DNA from 3 places in the Paenibacillus sp. FA6 genome. Region 2 is predicted to be linked to each of the others. Evidence: riboswitches for the same ligand, from Rfam matches in the RefSeq annotation. Region 2 holds a riboswitch; each other region holds the start of a gene.

Region 1 (7,653 bases), 3.0 Mb from region 2:
GGGTTGCCATAGCTGTCATAATCTCAGCAATACCAGCTTTATTATCTGCTCCTAGAAGTGTAGTGCCATCGGTCGTAATGAGTGTGTGACCTGTATATTCTTCTAAACTAGGAAAGTCGGAAGGTGACAGCACAATGTTTAAGGATTCGTTCAACGTTATATTTTGTCCAGAATAGTGCTCAATAATTTGTGGATTAACATTCGTTCCTGTAAAGTCTGTTGCCGTATCCAAGTGAGCTAGAAATCCAATCGTATCCACTTGCTTCTCACTGTTGGATGGAAGAGTAGCCATAACATAACCATTCTCATCCATCGTTATTTCGTCCATACCGATCGTTTGAAGCTCATCCAGTAGCATACGAGCGAGTGTTAGCTGTCCAGCGGTTGTAGGACATGTATCCATGTCTTCATTAGACTGTGTATCTACTTTGGCGTAGGAAATAAATCTTTCAATTAGCTCTTGTTTCATTCGAATCTCTCCTTAGATTTAATTAAATTGAACATAAATATAACAAACTCGTTAAAACAACGCTACGTATAGCGGAATGATCATCTATCATTTCTATTTTTGTGAATCCAATAGTTTTGTGGTATTCTAGTAGAAATTTAGCGGGAAGTAGTTAAATCCGATATGTATACTTATATAGGCAAAGGAGAGAGATATATATACCATGAAAATCGTACATAGTGTAACAGAACTTATTGGGCAGACACCTATGGTTCGCTTAAATCGTACCGTACCAGAAGGTGCAGCAGAGGTATACGTAAAGTTGGAAATGTTCAACCCTTCAGGAAGTGTGAAAGATCGAGCGGCCTTTAATCTCATTGATACAGCCGAAAGAATGGGTCTACTCATCCCGGGGGGGACAATTATTGAACCAACCAGCGGTAATACAGGTATTGGGTTAGCCATGATTGCAGCGGCCAAAGGATATAAGGCTATTCTTATCATGCCTGATAATATGTCCAAGGAACGAATCAATATTCTAAAAGCATACGGAGCAGAGGTTGTTCTAACCCCAAGTAGTGAAAGAATGCCCGGTGCTATTGCTAAGGCACTGGAACTCAGTGGAGAAATTGCTGGGAGTTTCATACCTCAGCAGTTCGAGAATCCCGCTAATCCTGATATTCACCGCATCACGACCGCTCCGGAAATATTGGAGCAGATGGATTATCGTTTGGATGCATTTGTAGCTACGGCAGGTACAGGAGGTACGATTACAGGTACAGGCGAGAAGTTACGTGAACATTTGCCTAATATTCATATCGCTGTTGTTGAACCTCAAGGATCTCCCGTTCTTTCTGGCGGTCAACCCGGTCCGCATAAATTAGTGGGCACGAGTCCAGGCTTTATTCCAAAAATTCTGAATATAGCGGTATATAATGAAATTATTCAGATTTCTGATGTGGATGCCGTTGGAATGATGAAGGATCTAGCTCGTCTTGAGGGCATTCTTGTAGGACCTTCCTCGGGTGCATCTGTCTATGCGGCGATACAGGTAGCTAAGAAATTAGGTACTGGCAAGAGAGTAGTATGTATAGCTCCTGATACGGGTGAACGATACTTGAGCATGGAGTTATTCTAAGAAAGGCACTTCCGGCGCCCTTGGTCGGGGAGTTTATGTGCTGGGTGGTGCGGTGACCCAGCATCGTCACCTTCCATCATCTAAGCACTTATTTCTTTCTTTCCTACATCCGTAATTCATGAGGAGTACATTCTATATCACGCCCATGGAAAGCTAATGTTCCTAGGGCGTATAATTTCCATGTGATTAATCTCTTGGATAGTCCACTTTCATAATATCTAGAAAAGGTACCTTCGTGAGTTCCATATCATGCTGCATATGAACTAATCGGGTTCTAGAGTCCATAAGCACGATCTGACCACGCACCTGTTCTTGCCATCCCCAAACCGTTAATACAATGTCACTTTCCTCGTTCTTTGCTTCGACTAATTGGTTGCCTAGTTCTTCTAATTCAAATTCATCACGTGTGGGTCTCTTTGCGACCTTTGGCTTAGCCATATAAATCCCTCCCTTACACAACAAGATCGAATCTCCAGTATACCGTCAAATGGTATTGAAGTCATTCCCATTAGGACCCAGAGGCTATAAATAAGCTAATCCATAAATATCATCCTAAACTAATCGTTCCTTTTAATAAAAAAAATGGGTACATTGGACCAAAATTCTACATATTTAGACGAAATATTTTGAAAACTTTCTAAGAAGTGATGGAAATAGTTACAAATACATAGTAAAATGAAACAAATTGTTGATTACTACCATTTAGATGATTTTATTTACAATTTCATAACGTGTTTTCAGCAAAATTACTGAAAAGTAGTGACGCAAAGCTAAAGGGACTAAATCCTTAGGGGTAGTCAGCCAGTTGCAAAAAATTGGTGATCTACGGCTGTTAAGTCAGTCTTTGTAGATCATCTTTTTTTGTTATTTATTATGGGTGAGTCTTGATTTGAATGATAAGGAGGGAAGGTGTCACTATAGAAGTTCCAGCAACCTGAGAGCACATAATGAAGCGCCATACTATACAGATAAAGAGGAGATAGGAAATGAAGTTACCACAAGTGTTTAAATCGATCAATAACAGAAGTATTGTCACTAAAATTATGATGTGGACTAGTTTATCTATTATTTTAACAGGCGTGATACTAATAGTAGCTAGCTACTATATTCAGGGAGAAGTTCTCACGAAACAGTTGGAGTCGGATTCACAAAAAATCATGGAATCGTGGAAAGGAAAAGTAACACAGGAAGAGGCTAATGAAGCGAAAGCTAATACAGACCGTAACTCAACGATACAGAGGAAAATGGCAGAAGTCTTTGGGGAATTACCCGTTATGCATCCCAATGTTGCTCAAGGCTATCTATTTGGTCCTGAACTTGTGAATAACAATGAAACATCAATCATTGCTTTTTCAGATGAGGTATTGGACATGCTTATGGCAGATGGACTTAACCTAGGAGGTATGTATCCACAACCTACCATTCACGCAGACGGTGTCAGAGAAATGTTAAAGACGAAAGAACTGACCTTTACCAATCCGTATGATGATGACTACGGTACGTGGATAACCGTTCTCTCACCTTATCAAGATAGCGAAGGGAATATATTCGCTTATATGGGCATAGATGTTGATGCTAGCTTAATTATGGACGGAAAGCAGGCATTGTTGAAATATACCGCGCTAGCCTTGCTTGCTACTTTAATTGTTATTTTAGCGATGCAATATTTCATAACGAAACGAACCTTTGCACCCGTGAAGCATTTGATGAATGCTCTAGAGAAATTAAGTGAAGGTGACTTTAACGTTCAACTGCCGACAAGCAAGGATGAACTTGGTCAAGTAGCAGAAAAGTTTAATGCGACTGTTATCAATATTAATCGATTGGTAACGACTATTAAATCCGTATCTATACAATCGGCTGAGCAATCTAAAGAGTTGTTCTCTACTCTGGAAGATAACCAGGAAATTTCAATGGAGATTACTACTAATATTGAGGAGATATCAGAACAGGCATCTCAGCAAAGTAAGTCCATTTCAGAAAGCGTTACATCGCTTGAGGAAATATCTTCAGGGGTTAGCACTATTGCAGGAAGCACCAATCTACTATCTGATACGTCCATGGAAATGAGAGACCAATCAGAGCAAGGTAGCGAGAATGTAGGTAAAGTCATGCATCAGATGGACTCTATTCATAAATCAGTACTAAATTCAGTGGGTTCGATCGAACAATTACAGAATCGCTCTGGACAAATTGGCGAAATCGTACAGGTAATTACCCAAATCGCTACGCAAACACAATTACTATCTTTAAATGCTAGTATTGAGGCGGCTAGAGCTGGCGAAGAGGGACGCGGCTTTGCTGTTGTAGCCAATGAGGTGAAGAAGCTAGCGGAAGAGTCGAGAAAATCAGCTGAACAAATTACGGAGTTAATCCACTTCATTCAAAAGGAAACTCAAACTGCAGTAGATGCAATTAATGAAGGGGAACGTAATGTTGAAGTGGGAATAGAGATTGTGAAAGAAACAGGAACGTTATTTAATGCTTTACTAACGGCTACAGAATCAGTTACAAGTCAGATTCAGGAAGTTTCTGCTGCAACAGAGGAAATGGTAGCAGAGACAGAACAAATTACAGCTTCCATTAAGCATCTTGCGGTCATAGCAGAGAGGAATGCGGAAGTATCAGAGGAGATCAAGTCAAGTGCTCATGAGCAACGTATATCTTCTAATAAAATGGTTGATACCGCGGAGCATCTAAATCAAATTTCCGGTAGGCTTGAGGAGTTAGTTATTGGATTGAAAGTCTAAAATAAGCATATCGAATGTTAGCTTATTATCCCCCTCATACTGTACTTCTAGAGAGATAAATAAGGAGCGGTTGTTGATGAATACCACATTGAAATCAGAAAGTATGAAAGAATATTGGGTGCAAGAACTGCAATCTCCTCTGTCTGCATTGGATATCTATACAGATTTCCCTAAACATCTTGCATCTAGGGAGGTACAGAAAACGACCTTTGTACTAGACGTAAATGCAGAACAAATGAACCATGTTCACAACCATTATGACATAAAAGCATGGATGCTCAGTTGCTATTATGCGTTTCTACACAGAATGACTGGCGAAAGAGATTTCATTGTTGGAGTCAATGATCATAGTGGGAATGTATTACCACTACGAATGGTTTGGGAAGGAGATATTTCATTTCAGCAACTATTTAAGAATATAACAGAAAAACTAAACAGCACTTATGCTGCTAGCTTATCGCTGTCAGAGATCGAATTAATGACGGGGCATTCATCCTTTATGAAGACGATTTACGGAGAAGACAATAAGATGGAAGATAGCGTTCTTAATTGGTTTGTTCGTGAAGAGGAAGGCTTGTGGGTAGCTCATATCACATATCATAACAATTTATTCAAAGAGAATACGATCCGTAAATTCGCACGTCATTTCCAGTGTATTGTGAATGCTGGATTGGTTAACGGTGCGGTTTCCATAGGGAGTATACCTATTTTGACCGAAGAAGATATGGAAGCTTATGCCGAGCTCAATAACACGACCAAGGATTGGTCAGTTACATTAACGATTCCGGCAATGCTTGAATCCGTGGTAAATCGCTTTCCTGGTAAGATCGCTCTTTCCTCTGACCAGGGGAGCTTAACATACAGTCAATTGGACTGTTTATCGAATCAAGTAGCTCATATGCTGATACACAAGGGACTTACCAAAGGTGAATTTGTATCTATCTTCATGGAGAGAAGCATCGAAGCCATTATAAGCATGTTGGGCGTGTTGAAGGCTGGAGGAGCCTACATTCCTCTAGACCCGGAGCATCCTGATGATCGTAATTTCTACATTATTACAGATACTCAATCTCACATCGTTATTACAAAAGATCAATATACATCTAAGTTAGCGGACCTACTGAATGGGAATGAATCAGAAGTCGCTGTATTTTGTCTGGACAAGCAGCTTGAAATGTATTCCGAGGGTCCCGTTGATGTGATCAGTGATCCCGATGATATGGCTTATGTCATCTATACCTCCGGATCTACAGGTAAGCCCAAAGGGGCCATGATCGCACATGCAGGCGTTGTAAATCTTGCCTTGGGAACCAAGGAAGATCTTCAATTTAACGAAGAAGATGTCATGTTGCAGTATTCTACCTTCAGTTTCGATGCATCGGTATATGACATGTACAGTTCAATATGTAGCGGAGCGAGGCTGCATATCCTTAACAATGAACAACGTTTTTCGATAGAATCGTTCACCGCAGCGATTGAAGAAGTCAAGGCGACACGGCTCTGTCTCTTGCCGACCGTATTCTTTAATCAGTTGTCTGCCCATCTTAGTGATGAAGATGCCTTGAAATATAGTGTGATCAAGAGTCTCGTCGTTGGAGGCGAGTCTTTATCCGGGGAGTCCGTCCGAGTATTACAGAGGAAGTTCGGCCATGCAGTTAGAATAATAAATGTATATGGTCCCACAGAAGTAACAGCCTTAACGACCGGCCATGTTATTGATTACGTTGTCCCAGATGATATATCCAGCATTCCTATTGGAGTGCCCCTCACTAATTACGAGGTTCTGATCGTGAACGAGAATGATCAACCTTGTCCATTGAATGTTATGGGTGAACTGCTCATCAGCTCTGTGGGTATAGCTAAAGGTTATTTGAACCTACAAGAAAAGACGAATGAAGTGTTCATTTCGGACCCCATTCATCCGAACTCCGGCAAACGATATTACCGATCTGGGGATATGGTCATGCTGCAAAAGAACGGAATCCAGTACGTGAGCAGAAAGGATTTGCAGGTTAAGATTAGGGGATATCGGATCGAGATCGGGGAAATCGAAGAAAACTTAGTTAAATACGAGAATATCAAAGAAACTGCGATCATTGCCAAGGCAGAAACAGACGGAACGAAGTTCCTTGTCGCCTTCTACACTTCAAAGAATGGAAGAGCTATATCTAAAAGCGAGCTTGTCCAATATTTAAGTAAAAAGGTACCGTCCTATATGGTTCCAAGTTATTTCTGTTATTTGGAAGAGATGCCTGTATCGCCTACGGCCAAAATAGACCGCAAACAACTTGCACTTTATGAAGTGGAAGTAACCGTAGTGGACAATTCTAATTATGAAGCTCCCCGTAATGAATTAGAGCAGGAAATTTCTGAAGCTTGGGAGAAAGCGATGAATCTTACTCACATTGGTATTCACGACGATTTCTTCGAGGTAGGAGGGCATTCGCTGAAGATATTGGAGATTCTCGTTATTCTGAAGCCACGTTTCCCGAAATTAAAAATAAATGATTTCTTCGCTTTTTCTACTATTTCGAAATTGGCGGGAAGAGTGGTCGAGCTAAGGGATACTCTGGTGATGAATAACAACATTACGGACAGTTCGGAGATTCAAGATTTAGTGGAATTTCCGAAATCGTTCGGAACGAACTCTTCTATGGGCGTTAAGGTATACAGTAACAGCCATATACTATTAACCGGAGCTACAGGATATCTGGGCTCGCATCTGCTGTATGAGATCATACAGAGATCCGAAGCGACTGTTTACTGTTTGGTACGTTCATCAGTGAATGAAGATCCTTACCAACGTCTGGTAGGTATCATGAAGACTTACTTCGGGGACGGCATTTTACAGAGGCTTGAAGGTAGGATCGTTGCCGTTCAGGGAGACTTAGAGCAAGAAAATCTAGGGATGATTGATTCTGTAGCGGCGCTATTGAATGACAAGATTGATTCGATCATTCATTGTGCAGCCGAAGTGAAGCATTTCGGAGAGCCAGAGTATTTCGCCAGAGTCAATGTGGAGAGTACGAATCGACTGCTTTCATTTGCTAGAGGGAAAGAACATGTTCGCTTTCACTTTGTGTCTACACTGGGAATTCCGGAAGATTTGGCACTCAGTGACCAATGGCATAAGTTTACTGATCATGAAGCCTACGATTATTCAGTGAGCATTGAGAATGTATATACCAATAGTAAGCTAGAAGCGGAGAAGCTGGTCGTCAGAACTTGCGAGGAAGAAGGCGTCGCGGCAACGGTATATCGTGTCGGGAACCTGTCCTGTCATTCCGAGACAGGTGTATTTCAGAACAATATAAACA
Region 2 (7,653 bases):
CAACCACGTCTGGAACCGAAACGCCAGCGGTAAGCGCTGATGGCGGGAAACTCGAGATTCTGACTGGTAATGTCGGTGGAAAGACACCAGAAGGCAATGCGGCATTCGAGAAAGAGCTCAGTGAGAAATTGGGTCTGGACGTAACGCTGGACAAGCCAGCAAGCGACTTTGACCAGAAGGTGTTAACCGCGCTTAGCTCAGGAGCGAAGTATGACTTGATTGAAGTTAGCGATTTGGCCAAGCTGGATGCATTCATCAAGCAAGGCGTTGTGACAGATCTATCGGATTTCGTTCAAAGCTCCACGGTGCTATCGGACCCTACAGTCATCCCAACGGGTGAATGGGATCAAGTTAAAGGACCGGATGGGAAAATTTATGGTGTTTTCTCCAAGTTCCAAGGAGCGACGATGCCTATTGTGCGCAAAGACTGGTTAGAAAAGCTGAATCTGCAGGAGCCGAAGACGCTTGATGAACTGTACACTGTCTTGAAGGCGTTCAAGGAAGGCGATCCGGATGGGGATGGAAAAGCGAATACTTACGGATTGAGCACTTCGGGACTATACGATATCCAAGGTATTATGAGCGCGGCTGGACTGAAGAATAGGTACGTCATGCAAGATGGCAAGCGGACGATTCCTTATGCTACCGATGCCGCAATTCCGATGTATGAATGGTTTGCCAAGCTCGTGAAGGAAGGCATTATGGACCCTAACTTCATTACGAACGACACGGCCAAGATGCGTAATCTGTTTCTCACCGATCGCGTTGGCATGGTCACATACTGGGATGCATGGGTAGGAATGTTTAACAATCTCAAGAAAACAGAAGATCCGAATACGACCTTTCAGGCGGAGGGAATGTTGAGCATTCCGGCTGCGGATGGCACAATCCTTATGCGCCGCGGAGATCCGGATTTCTGGATTATTCCAGCGAATGCACCTCATCCAGAAGCTGCTAAGAAGTTCCTTGAGTTCTGGAACACGCAAGAAGGGATTACGTTAGGGAGCTTGGGTGTCCAAGATTTTGACTACACCTTAGACAATGGCACGTATACGCTGACAGAAACCGGCCAAACCGCAAACATGGACCATGGTGTTCCTTATTGGTACAATTCGACGGTTAAATCGCCATTCCCTGCTCTGCCTGGCGTTGAAGATGCCATGGCGTTGTCCAAACAACATGCGACATTGGAGCTTTCCTTATCCACTTGGCCGGATGCTGAGAAAATCGTGAATAACTACGCACTTAAGGCTATGTCAGGTCAGATGGCGGCGAAAGATGCAGTCGCCCAAATGCAGAAAGAATTGAAAAACGCAAACTTAATCGACTAGTAATCCGGTAAGTGTCGAATCAGCAGGCGAGGAAGGTGTTCTAGCTTCCTCGTCGATTATCGGAGTTCATTTGTAAGGAGGAAGCGAAAAGGAAATGAGAACAATCAAGAAAAATGCCATGTTCTACATGATGATGGTTCCTATCGTCGTATATTTCGCTATGTTCGCTTATTATCCGCTCGTGAAAGGGATGCAGACTAGCTTTCAGGACTACAAACTCATGGGTGACCGGCCATATATCGGCTTCGACAATTATGATCTGGTTATCCATGATCCGAGCTTCTGGGATGCGTTATGGAATACGCTGTATATTGGCGGGGGAATTCTCATCGTCGGGTTTATCGCTCCGTTGCTTATTGCGCTCTCTTTGAACGAAGTTATGAAGAGTTGGTTCAAGAAAACCGCGCAGATGTTGCTGTACGTTCCGCATTTGTTATCTTGGGTTGTCATCGGAGGGATTTTCATTTTCCTCCTATCCCCGGATACTGGGCTAGTTAATATGCTGCTCGCGAAAATATTCGGCATGAAGCCGATCAATTTCATGGCGGATGAGTCCTGGGCAAGAAGCATAATGATTGGATCGGCCGTGTGGAAAGACATGGGTTACAACTGTATTTTGTTTCTGGCCGGCATTGCGGCGATCAGCCCATCGTTATACGAAGCCGCGCGAATGGACGGGGCGACCCGGTGGCAGCAAGTTCGCTTTGTAACGCTGCCGCAGTTGATGAACACGATGAAAGTTATTTTCCTGCTCAATACGCTCGGGATTTTCCGAATTTTTGACCAGATTTTCGTCATGCGCAATCTGGCGATCGCTTCAAAGGTCGACGTGCTTATGATGTATACGTTCCAGAAGGGAATTATGGAAATTCGTTTCGGACCTGCGGCCGCTGCTAGCTTCTTCGTTGTCTTATTTACTATGCTACTCACGGTTATGGTTAGAAAAATAACCCGTTTTGACGAGGTGTAACGAATGGGAATTGAACGATTTGAGAGAATGGGTTGGAAGAATAAGATATTTGACTTTTTGAACGCGGCGTTCCTGTTGCTGCTAATGCTGACGATGATTGTCCCTTTTATTAATGTGGTTGCGCTCGCCTTCTCGTCAGGGATGGCATCCATGCAGCCCGATATTATCCTTTTTCCGAAAGATTTCAGCGTGGAAGGCTTTACGACAGTATGGCAAAATTTAGACCTTTGGCGACCATTCATGAACAGCGTAATCGTCACCGTCGCTGGTACGTTCCTTCATGTTTTATTAACTAGCCTAGCGGGTTACGTGCTTATTCAGCCGCAATTGCCAGGCAAGAAGCTCATCATTTCTTTCATCTTGCTGACGATGATGATTCCGCAAGATGCGATCATGATTCCGCTTTACTTAGTGAATAAAGATTTGCATCTCATTAATACGCTGAGCTCCCTTGTTCTATCGGGTATGGTCTCTGGTTTCTCGATCTTGCTTATGCGCAATTATTTCATGGGTGTCCCTTACGAGATGTCCGAGTCCGCGCAGATTGACGGCGCAGGAATGTTTCGCATCTTCGCGACGATGTACATTCGGCTAGCGAAGTCGGGACTTGCTACGATTACTCTATTCGAATTTGTAAGCCGTTGGAACATGTTGACGGCTCCGGTGCTGTACATTAATGATAGTTCCAAAATCACGCTTCAGGTCGCGCTTAAGTCGATGATTACGGATGCGAGTGCCACTTCAAGCAATGTTCTAATTACTACAAACGTTCGAATGGCCGGAATTCTGATTTCGATTATCCCGTTGATAGCGGTCTATCCTTTCGTTCAGAAATATTTCATGAAGGGACTTATGCTTGGCGCTAACAAAGAATAGAGAGGGCGAAGACATCATGGAGATTATCTCAACGCTGTCCTTGAATAGATGGATTGCTAAGGAAGAAGAAAAGACTTACATCGAAGTTCCATTCGCAGTTGAAGGTCGGATCGAACGGATAGAGGTGCAGTATACTTACGAACATTCGGATGGCACAACCGTAATCGATATTGGACTCGGCTCGCCGGAACGAATCGTAGGCTGGAGCGGGGGGGCCAGGGATTCGTTCTTCGTCGGACTGGGCAAAGCGACACCGGGCTACTTGGCCGGTCTCATTCCAGCAGGGGAATGGTATGTCCTGTTAGGTGCATATCGTGTGCCGGAGGGTGGATGCAGGGTGCAAATCAACTTGAAGTTTGTCCACAATCATCCGCGATGGATGAAGGGCGATTTGCATATGCACGGTGTTCACAGCGACGGTTCCTACTCAATCGCGGATGCGATTCAATCTGGTAAGGACAGAGGGCTTGAATTTATGGCCTTTACAGATCACAATAACGCCTCACAGAACTTATCTACCTTGGCAGCCGACGATCAGCTTGTGCTCATCCCCGGGGTAGAACTGACGAGTTACAAGGGACATGCTAATTTGCTCGGACAACTGGATGCGCTGGACGACTTCCGGGTTTTGACACCGGAACAGGCGACGGCCACTTTGCAGCGGGCGGCGGATATGGGCGCATTCGTCTCGTTGAATCATCCGTTCGACCCAGATTGTCCTTGGGAGCTAGGCTTTGATGTTCCATACGATGCGATCGAAGTGTGGAATGGGCCGTGGCGTCCGCTTAATGAGACAGCTGTCCGTTGGTGGCAAGAGCAGTTGGTATCCGGACGCAAGCTCGTGGCGATCGGAGGGAGCGACACGCACAGACCTCATCCTTATGTTGCACACGGAATACCTACGACTTATGTTCGCGCTGAAGCGGAATCGAAGGAGGAGATACTTCGAGCGATCAGGCAAGGGCGCGTAGTGCTTTCGTTTAATACAGACGAGACATTCATCGATCTGTCCATCGATCTGTCCATCGGGAAGGCTGGCGTTGGAGATACGGTGATCGTGGACGAAGAAAAGGAATATGAACTAGCGGTGAGAATAACCGGTGCTGCGGGAGATAAAGTGCAGCTATGGTCCGATCAAGGTTTGGAGCAGGAATGGATCGTAGCAAACGAAGGTATATATTTTTTCCCTGTTGAGGCAGATCGCTTGTTCTACCGCGTGGAGTCGAACCGTCACCTGGCGGATCTGGACTTGACGATTACTTCTTGCCTGACCAATCCGATCTATATCCACAGATTGACGGTGGGGGCATCAGGTTGAACTTGCAAGAAATCACGGAAACCAGCGTAAGTGTCCGTACAAAATTGTCTAAGCCGGCAAAGACGCTATTATCTGTAAACGGGTTAAACGGATTAGGAATGAACCTGTCGAGCTTATTCATTAATGTGTATTGGTACAAGTTGACGCAAGACATGTCAATTACATTGCTTTTCACATTGGTCTCATACGTGGCATGGTTACCAGCCTTTGCACTTGCGGGATGGTTCAGCAAGCGGTTTTCCCGCAAGAGCGCAATCGTAATCGGGACGATAACGCAGCTTGCGTTCTATGGGGTGGTCCTCTTTTACGGTGAGCAGTCGGCTCATTGGATACCCCAGCTTGGCGTGCTCTACGGTGTCGGAGCGGGCTTTTATTGGCTCGGTATCAACGTATTGACGGTCAAACTGACCTCTCCGTCGAACCGAGATTGGTTTAACGGGGCGAATGGGATGATTGGTTCTATCACAGGCATGCTGGGCCCGTTGCTAGCGGGTTGGACAGTGTCTGCTACACCTGATCGAATCGGTTATCCGCTCGTATTTGGCGCGGCATTCCTGTGCTTTTTGTTGTCAATGTTAGCCTCATTTCAGCTCCCTGATGAGACTTCGCGGAAACCGTTCCAAGTGCGCAGCATGCTGGGGATACTAAGACAGGCTGAATGGCGACGTCTGACATTTGCGTTCGTAGCGTTGGCATTCCGTGAAGGCGTACTATCCGCTGCGATCGGCTTATGGGTATTTGTATCGACGCAAAGCGAAGGAACAACCGGACAATTCGCATTCCTGACTACCTTGTTGTCTGTAGTCAGCTTTTATGTGGTAGGTCGATTCGCTCAGGAGCACCACTATCGAGGATTGCTCACCGTGGGCACGACCTTGTTCAGCCTGTCCATGGTTGGCATTTCTATTCACATGAATCAGAGCACATTGCTGCTGTATGGGATTATGGATGCGATTAGCAGGCCGATCTTCGACACGCCTTTTAATACTCTAGCTTACAACTATGTTAGCCGATTTGACCTGGGCGGAAAAATCAGTACGGAGCTCGTCGTTTGGCGAGAATTTGCCCTCAGTGTAGGCCGTATTTCAAGTGTCGGGATGCTAGTCATGTTGTATAAATGGACGGACCCCGATTTGACGTTAGGTTTGTTCTTGGGCGTGATTTTCCTTGTCGGGTTGCTGCCTCTCCTACTCGTTTGGAAGGTCGTAACCGCTAGGAATTAACAAAATCCCATCTACAGTAGGGACGCAAAACTATGGACCTAACGAAGATGATTCTATGGTCGCCAAGTTACCGAAGGTGAGGTGAAAGTTTAAAAACATCACTCATTTGAGGATGTTTTTATTTTTGTATTTGGAGGGGTAAATATGGCAAGAATCATTATTGCTGATGACTCCTACTTTTCGATACTTGATTTATTAATTGTCGATTTTCAAATGCCTAATGTGGATGGCATTTCGCTTATTGAAGAGATAGCTAACGAGGATCCCGATGCAAAATTCATACAATGCACAATTTCGATTAAAAAGTTACAGAATAATCCGAGAATGAACAAGAGTGTTTCGGTAATCACAAAACGGTTTAATAAAACCAAGTTTATCGAATCTCTTACCACAGTCTTAGCAAACTAATCTTGAAAGACAAGGGAGGCGTTACCAATGTCAAATCATATCAGTGAACAAGAAATAATAAAGTTATTGAGTAAACTCGACCAGAATTCTCACTCACATGAACGAGAAGGAAAAGGATCATCTTCAACTATGCGTATGTTTAACCTAGATGATGAGATCATAGATGGATTCATTAAGGTCGAGCATGGAAAGATCATTGTTGGGAATTCTTCCAATGGGGGTAAAGTTCCTACTTTAAATGCAAAAGCTCCAGTCAAGCTCTGGATAGATGGAAAAGAGATAAGTAAAGAGAATAAAGTTACTTCTGAAAGCTTGCTAGAGTGGGAGATTGAAGAAAAGCCCTTATTCGAGATCTTAGTATCGGAAGACAAGTTAGACGCATATTTAACAATTAATCGCTCTCAGAGATATGCGTGGTCGTTAGAAGATAAAACTCTTGAATTAAGTGTAATACTTACTGCTGAGGAAGATACATCAATCATTTTGGAGACCTTCAATCTGCAAGATATTCTTACAGTAGTTGAAAATATGAACATTAAGATGAATCTTGATGTAGCAGTCGTACAAATGGAAATCTGTCAGCCTTCTCATCGGCCAGTAAAAATCGCAAGAGGTAAACCGCCTGTTCGAGGTCAGGATGCCCAACTGGATATGTTCTTCTCGGAAAATATTGAGAATATCTTTACCGAGGTTAGAGGTTTAGTTGATTATAAAAATTACATGAACATTCCATCCGTCAAGTCTGGAGATGTCATTGCTAAGAAAACACCACCTGTTGAAGGACAAACGGGGTATGATGTGTTTTGAAATGTGTTGCTTTCTGATCCGGTTAAGGATATTCGTATTGTTGGGAAGGATAACGTAGAGATTACACTAGATTCCATTGTTATTGCTAAAAAAGAGGGAAGACCTCGAGTTACGGGTAATCAAATTAAGTACTTTGACATCAATACGTCTTACCTTGTGCCAGGTAACGTTGATGTACAAATAGGCAATATTGTATTTTCAGGTGACGTGATAGTCTACGGTGATGTCATGGATAACATGATTATTGAATCACTGGGAAACATTTATGTCGCAGGCAGCGTTTTTAATTCGACTTTAACAGCCACTGGTAGTATCGCTGTGATGGGAAATGTCATCGGAAGTAATCTGTACTCAGGTTATTTTGGCATGCTCTATAACAGACTCTATAAATGTTCTAAACAGCTCATGGACATCCTTAAAGAAATGATTGAAAGCACAAATATACTATTGAATGAAATCGTTAAGAAGAAAATGCAGGCAACGTATGGCCAAGTGTTGCTACTAATAACGGAAAGCAAATATCAACAAGTATGGGATCTTGTGAAAGAATTGTTGGGGGTTATTACAATCATACAGCCTTACAATGAAGATGAACTGCAACAACTGAAAAACTATTTGGAGATATTCTTGCAGCAAACAAAAATAGTGGAAATCATGACAGCTGTGAGAATGGAGAATTTCTTGCGAGTATTGAAGGAAACATTTATGAGAGTCGCTTTA
Region 3 (7,653 bases), 1.9 Mb from region 2:
AATTCTCTTGTGAATGAAGGCTGCATTGTATTTGGAGAAGTGAAGCACTCAGTCTTGTTCTATGGCGTTGAGATTGGAGTGGGGAGTGTGATCATCGATTCCGTTATCATGCCTAATGCCAAAATTGGAGAGAATGTAACGATCTATAAAGCTATCGTAGGTGAAGGATCCATCATTGGGGATGGAAGTAAAGTAGGGTCACCTGACACTGATGAAGTTACTCTTGTAGGAAATCATGAATCAATCCCTTCGGAATTCTTACACTTGAAGGAGCAGATGTTGACATGAAGAATGTTATGGGAATTATCAATATGGTGAATGAGACAGATCAGTTGGAAGAACTTACGTATCATCGAAATATCGGATCTGTTCCGTTTGCCGGTCGCTACCGCCTCATTGATTTCATTCTATCAAGTATGGTTAACTCTGGAATTACGAATGTTGGAATATTCACACATACGAAATATCGTTCATTAATGGATCATTTAGGATCAGGGAAGGAATGGGATCTAGACAGAAAAAGGTCTGGGCTGTTCATTCTTCCTCCTATGAAGGAAGGTCTGGATGGTTCCAATGGAGATTTACACGCATTAAATGCTCATAGAGATTATCTACATCGAAGTAGTGAGGAGTATGTCTTGATCTCCCGAAGCTACATGGTATGTAATATCGACTTTAACGGATTACAGGAATTCCACAATAGCACTAGAGCAGACATCACCGTAGTATATAAAGATACGAGTGATGTCGATTCATTCTCAACACGGATTGGAATGGATGATAAAGGTCGAGTGACGTCGATCTGGGAACCGAATTCATCACCGCATGGCGATAAGGTATCCATGGAGATGTTCTTTCTTAAGAAAAGTCTACTGCTAGATCTAATAGAAGCATCTTTAGCAGAAGGTCATCATAGCCTTATGAAGGATGCGATTCGTGCCAATCTTGGTCGGTTGAATATATATGGTTATTCGCATCAGGGGTATCTAGGAGTTATTAATACATTGAACAGTTACTACAAGCACAGCATGAATCTTCTGAATCCGAATGTGTGGAGAGAGTTATTCTTTAAGCCAGGACTTATTTATACGAAAATAAAAGATGAGCCCCCAGCACGACACTTAGCTTCCGGTCATACAAGTAATTCCATGGTGGCCAATGGATGTGTCATTGAAGGGCGTGTCGAGAACTCCATTCTATTTCGTGGGGTCCATATTCGTAAAGGTGCGACCGTAAGAAATAGTATTGTGATGCAGAACGGTGTGATCCATGAGAACACCTCCATCGAACAGGCTATTATTGATAAGGATGTCATCGTTAAGGCAGATAGAACGTTAATAGGACATGAGCGAGCGCCGTTTGTCGCTGTGAAGCGGAAGGTTATTTGATAGGGAATTACGTAGACTCTTGAACTCCGTAGTCATGATATACTGCAGTCACATTAAGACTCCGGTCTTGGAGACATATTCAATGGGTCCACAACAAAATGCTGAACCGTAAAGGTTCTCTGCATAAGGTAAAAGGGATTGGAAATCTAAAAGAGCAGCTCATTCCTCGTCAGAAGAGAGCTGCTTTTGCTTTATCAGACCTTTGTTGATACTACTTATATGTTGATCCTTAAAAAGTTCTCGCCAAAGAGATCAACGCAGTAATCGTGACGACATTCAATAAAGTGGAAATCAACACGGTTTGTGCGGCGAAATCGGGTTCGTTATGATACTCTTCAGCCAGAATGGATGAGTTAACGCCTGTTGGCATACCTGAAGCGATGAGTAAAGCTTGTGCGGGGATACCATGTAACCCCAAAGTGTATACGAGTAAACAACCAATTGCGGGTCCGATCAGAAGGCGCACGAATACACTCACATACACATCTAACCGATACAAGCGTAACGGATATTTCACGATTTGTGCTCCAAGCGTTAGCAATGCGACAGCGACCATGGATTGCTGTGCATAGGTTAGCGGTTGAGAGATAAAGATTGGAAGAGGAGCCTTCAGCGCACGAAGGAGCAATCCGATACCTAATGCGTAGGGGACAGGCATTTTGAGAAAACCAATCAATACACTTCTGTAGTTTCCTTTAAGCTTCGCCCCTTGGATAGAGAGCACACCATATGTAAAGGTCAGTAGGCTCTGAAGTGACATGATTAATGCTTGAATGGAGGAGGCTAATGGATCACCATTAAAGACTAAAGCGTTGACAGGCATGCCGTAGTTCCCCGAATTATCCAGCATAATACTATTATTGAATGCGGCCTTCATCCCCTTGCTAAGCTTCATATAACGGGATAGCAGTGAACCAATCAAGTAGAGGATAAGAACATATAGTGCGTAGAATAGCGTGATTGTCCCCAGTAGCTCTCCTGATATATCTGAATGATACATACTCATGAAGACAGCAGCAGGTGTGATACAGTAAAAGTTTATTTTGGCTAAAGTATATAGGTCTAGGCGGAATACGCGCTGCATCCAAGATCCAATTCCAATGAGTACGAATACGGGTAATACGACTTCTAACATGATGTCTACAATCATAAATTCAACTTCCTCTGCGAGTGATAGAATCGAAATGATCTTCCCATTATAGCACTTATGTCCGATAGGACTTAGAAGAATAACTTTGTTATAACAGAGGGTTATGATACGATAGGCAGATACAGAACTTTATTACGATAACGGCAAACCTATCGAAAGGTAGGGACGCAAAGCTATAGGGCCTTCTTGTTAAGATGGTAGCCTAGCCACCGAAGGGAGTTTTATTTGTGCGGAAATTCATGCTATTTGTGGCGACACTTGTGATAGTGATCTCTTTATTTAATGGAGTAACAGTCCGTGCTGCAGTAGGGACTAGCTGGTTAGATGAAGCTAATGTAGACAAGGGAATTATTAGTGTGAAGTACGACGTGAAGGCGAAAGTTCAGACAAAACTCGTAATCGTTAAGGGCGAGGAGAAATATACTTATGATTTAACGGTTAGCAAGCAAGCGGAAGTATTTCCCCTTCAATTGGGCAACGGTAATTATACAGTTAGCATTCTTGAACAAGCAACGGGAAACAAATATCGAGTTGTACACACAGATACGATCACGCTTGATCTGAGTGATAGCGCAACAGTATATTTGAACTCGATTCAGAATGTGAATTGGAATGATACGAATCAAGCCATTAAAAAGGCGAAAGAATTAACGGAAAATGTAAAAACGGATACCGAGAAGGTAACCATAATTTATAATTATGTCATTAATAATATTAAATATGATCATAAACTAGCAGCGAATGTTCCTGCAGATTATTTCCCTCAGATCGATCAGACATTGTCGTCGAAGAAAGATATTTGCTATGGGTATTCTACTTTGTTCGCAGCGATGCTTCGGAGTGTAGATATTCCTACTAAGCTTGTTATGGGTACGACTAGTTATGTGGATACCTATCACGCTTGGAATGAAGTATATGTGAACAATAAATGGGTTACTATCGATACAACGACTGATGCAGGCTGGAACGGTACTACAACAGCGTTTACGATGATCAAAGATGCAACAAAGTATTCGGCAACCAAACAGTACTAATGATAATATTTATGAGAAGCCTTGAACAATATGTTCGTGGCTTCTTTGTTTTTAGAAATCATGATATTGTTAACATAAGGAATTCAGTGTTACCCAATTCCACAAATAAGGAGTATGTTCTTAATGAAAGTGATTCTTGTAGATGATGAACAGCTTGCTGTAGATTATTTAGAGCGCCAACTTATGAAACTTTCAAACATAGAAATAATAGGTAAATTTATAGATCCGATTGTTGGAAGAAGAGAGATTCTTCTTCAAGATGTGGATTTAGTTTTTTTGGATATCAACTTACCAGAAATAAATGGGATTGAGTTAGCAGAACAGATTCTGGAGAAGAAGCCAGATATATATATTGTGTTTGTAACGGCATATAATGAATATGCCGTTAAGGCTTTTGAACTGAATGCATTGGATTATATAGTGAAACCTATTAGATTTGATCGGTTGAACAAAACGATGGAACGCATTACCGGATACGTAGAATCTAAACAAGATCAAGTTGTGAGTTATACTAATAGAATGAGGATGAATATATTTAGGCAAGTCACCGTCGAAGTGTCTAATAATCTATTCTCTGTGATTCAATGGCGGACGTCAAAAGCGCAGGAATTGTTCCTATATTTACTACAACATCGTGGTCAATTAGTTCGTAAATCTGTATTGATTGATCTGCTGTGGCCAGAGTATGAACAGGACAAAGTATATTCACAGTTATATACTGCTATTTATCACATACGAAAAACATTGGCACCCTATGATGAACATTTTCAAATTGTGAACTCAATGGAAGGTTATGTACTGAATATCGATCATGTTCTGTTAGACGTAGAAGAATGGGAGACTAGATTAGGTTCAGCTTCACCTCTATCAATTGAATCATTAGATAACTATATAGAAATCATGAAATTATATTCTGGAGATTACTTACAGGAATATGATTATTGGTGGGCTGAAAGCGAGCGTCAACGGCTTAAGGATTTGTGGCTCAGTATTTCTTATGAGATCGCAGACTGGTACGTAGAACACGATCAGCTAGATAAGGCTACTTTTTGGTATATTGAAATATGTAATCGGCATGTGCAAGAGGAGAAGGCTTATTTTATTCTGATGAAAATATATGCGTCTATGGATAATGATATATTGGTAAATCGACAGTATCATTCTCTGATTAGGAATCTACTGGATGAATTTAATGAACCGCCTAGTGCGTATATTTCAGAGTGGTATAAACAATGGCAAGGAAAGTTAATTGAATCTTGAATGTCTTGTGAGCAATGGGAAAGACCCTGTTTTCTACAAATGTAGATAGCAGGGTCTTTTTGTACTGTCTAGATATTGTATAGATAGCAATCTTATACTTGAATATGAAGATATAAAGACACTAGGAGATAGCATAAAGGGGTCGTTACAATTTGAATGCTGATTATTTTGAAGAAGTTCATAAACTCAGTTATACGGACGAATATAGATATAAGCTGCTGATACAGGGCACGAGACGTATTCTAAAAGAGAAGAAGAAAGTGGGAATCATACAGAAAATGAAACACAAATGGATAACGAACAAAAAGGAAATTAAAGCAGGAACTTGGAAATAAAATGGAATGTATTTATTTTTATGAAATAAAGACCAATATTATTTCCTTAGGGTGGTTAGTTATTGTTGAGAATTTGTTGAGATGTGATATTTATAATAGAAATTGGTAGAATTTATCGAATAATTGCGATAGCCATCTAATAAATCAAAGGTTAGGAATGTACATAATATGAGAAAAAGGGTGAAAATGGTCCCCGTACTACTAATAGTTATGGGAATGATGATGCTCAACTATCCCAAATTATCTGAAATGTATGAGAATTACCAGCAGCAGAAGTTGGTTGCGGAATGGCAGAAGAGTCTTAACAATATTGATAATGGAGATGAATTATCCGAAGAGATGGCTGAGGATACGTTATCTGATAACGTCGATCTTGAAGATGTGGTAGATGATCTGCAAGAGAGGACATCTAGTAACGATGAGAATATGGAAGGTATTCTACGTATCAGTACCATTGGTTTACAATTGCCCATTCTTCATGGAGCAACGAAGGAGAATATGAAGACTACGATTGCTAGTATCGCCAATACGGGGACAATGGGCCGGGTTGGAAACTATGCTCTCGCAGGACACAGAAACCGTACGTATGGAAGGAACTTCAATAGACTTAATGAGGTTGTTGAAGGCGATAAGATACAAGTCGATAATGGTGAACAACAATTTGAATATACAGTTACAGAGAAGCTACGTGTCAAACCCGAAGAAGTATGGGTGTTAGAAGGCAATGGTGAAGATAAAGAACTCACCTTGGTTACCTGTGATCCAATGATCAACCCCACTCATCGCATTATTATTAAAGGGAAAATAATAGATTAGAAGCGATGAAGAGAAGGAGTGATTGCTTTTGAGTACATAAACTCTGCTAAAAGGCATTGTGTTGACAAATAAAATGTGAGATGAGGAATTAATATGAAGAAACATAGTAAATTATTATATTTATTCATGGTTGTAGCTTTAGTATTAAATCTTGTATTACCTGCTTCAATGGCTATTGCTAGTAATGAGCTTGAAGGTTCGGAGAATGGGATCCGGAGTACTGTTACCGAGGATACTTATGGAGATAGTGCTAAGATGAGCCTATTGGCTGTGGGTGCACCGATTACAGACAAAATCATTACAGGTGTTAAGATGTATGACAAAAAGCCTACGTATGTGGGGGGAATTCTGACTCCACAAGGTAATGAAATAAATGCACCGAATATTCGACCAAGTATTAAAGATGAAGTAGCTGTCCTATTTGATTGGTCACTACCTAATGAATCCCATAGTTATGATGATGGTTCGACCTATACATTTCAACTTCCTGCTCAATTAAAGATTGGAACAGAGCTAAAGGGGGATTTAGATGGTGACGTTGGAACGTATGTAGTTTCAGAGACAGGCGAGGTAGTATTCACATTTAATGATAGTATTGTTGGTGCACAATTAGAGGGTAATTTCTATGTATGGATTAAATATGACCAATCTAAATTCGGTGATGGTTTGGAGCAACCAATTGAGTTCGATTTCGTTGGGACAGCGGGTGCTACGATTGATGTTCATTTTGCTAATAATGCAACGGATGGCTTGACGAAGACTGGGTTAGCCAATAACAAGAATTTTAATTCAGATGAAATTGTATGGACGGTTGATTTTAACCAAGGGGAAAAATTGATTAAAGGTGCATTGTTGGATGATAACCTTCCAACCGATCTTACACTTAAAGGAAATATCACAGTATCTCCGTTGATCATTCAATTGGATGGAACGGTCAAGGAAGGAACTCCAGTTTACAATAGATCAGCATTTCCGATGGATTTTATAGGTATCGAAAGTGCTGATGGTGTCGATGGTGATATCACTAAAGCGTATAGAGTGACATACACGACAAGTGTTAAAGCACCAACGACAGCACCTTTTAAAGGGAAAGTCTTCGCAAATGAAGTGACGCTTACTGGTAATAGTGGAGCTATCAATGAAACTGTTATAGGTAAGGCGACTGTGAGTTTCAATGAGCCCCTATCAAAATCAGGTCAAGATAGTGCTTACGATTCGAAAACACAAACTATTACTTGGAAAGTTCAATATAATTATAATCAACAAACAATTCCACAATCCGCTGCATGGATAGAGGATACATTTGATTCGACTAATGTGACGAAACAAAAGGTCCTTGATGGTAAAGTGACCGTGTATGAAGTGCTGATCAATAGTAGTGGTACAGGTACACCTAATACGGTTCCGGTTAATCCGAGTGAATATGAGGTAACAGGTATTGGTACTGATTTTGATGGTGGTTTCAAATTACACTTTAAAAATCCAATAACTAAAGCTTATGAAATCGTATATCAAACTCAGGCGCAAGCCCGCATCTATAAGGACGAAACAGTTTCCAATACTGTAAAGATGGGCGATGGAACCTTTAAAACAGGGAAAAAGGATATCAAAGAAATTATCTTTGCTAAAAGTGTAGTTGGTTCTAATTTCAATGCGAAAACAATTAATTG

The links. Region 2 has a riboswitch for cyclic di-GMP ahead of ACP8HI_RS11365 (response regulator). Riboswitches for the same ligand answer to the same signal wherever they lie in the genome.
Region 1: another riboswitch for cyclic di-GMP. It lies ahead of ACP8HI_RS24335 (methyl-accepting chemotaxis protein); the one in region 2 lies ahead of ACP8HI_RS11365 (response regulator).
Region 3: another riboswitch for cyclic di-GMP. It lies ahead of ACP8HI_RS02480 (transglutaminase domain-containing protein); the one in region 2 lies ahead of ACP8HI_RS11365 (response regulator).

What each region holds. Positions count from the first base shown of each region.
Region 1 is NZ_CP188820.1:5,398,415-5,406,067, forward strand. Features, by position in the region: gene pepT (peptidase T) at 1-469, opposite strand, end outside; gene cysK (cysteine synthase A) at 672-1,586, shown strand; gene ACP8HI_RS24330 (YolD-like family protein) at 1,773-2,024, opposite strand; cyclic di-GMP riboswitch class I at 2,316-2,399, shown strand; gene ACP8HI_RS24335 (methyl-accepting chemotaxis protein) at 2,573-4,336, shown strand; gene ACP8HI_RS24340 (amino acid adenylation domain-containing protein) at 4,413-7,653, shown strand, end outside.
Region 2 is NZ_CP188820.1:2,433,883-2,441,535, reverse strand. Features, by position in the region: gene ACP8HI_RS11390 (extracellular solute-binding protein) at 1-1,331, shown strand, start outside; gene ACP8HI_RS11385 (ABC transporter permease subunit) at 1,426-2,301, shown strand; gene ACP8HI_RS11380 (carbohydrate ABC transporter permease) at 2,305-3,177, shown strand; gene ACP8HI_RS11375 (CehA/McbA family metallohydrolase) at 3,194-4,495, shown strand; gene ACP8HI_RS11370 (MFS transporter) at 4,441-5,718, shown strand; cyclic di-GMP riboswitch class I at 5,713-5,793, shown strand; gene ACP8HI_RS11365 (response regulator) at 5,863-6,126, shown strand; gene ACP8HI_RS11360 (flagellar assembly protein A) at 6,154-6,933, shown strand; gene ACP8HI_RS11355 (FapA family protein) at 6,937-7,653, shown strand, end outside.
Region 3 is NZ_CP188820.1:536,896-544,548, forward strand. Features, by position in the region: gene ACP8HI_RS02465 (glucose-1-phosphate adenylyltransferase) at 1-288, shown strand, start outside; gene glgD (glucose-1-phosphate adenylyltransferase subunit GlgD) at 285-1,388, shown strand; gene ACP8HI_RS02475 (AEC family transporter) at 1,618-2,538, opposite strand; cyclic di-GMP riboswitch class I at 2,671-2,752, shown strand; gene ACP8HI_RS02480 (transglutaminase domain-containing protein) at 2,766-3,572, shown strand; gene ACP8HI_RS02485 (response regulator) at 3,696-4,832, shown strand; gene ACP8HI_RS02490 (hypothetical protein) at 4,985-5,167, shown strand; gene ACP8HI_RS02495 (class D sortase) at 5,378-5,983, shown strand; gene ACP8HI_RS02500 (SpaA isopeptide-forming pilin-related protein) at 6,077-7,653, shown strand, end outside.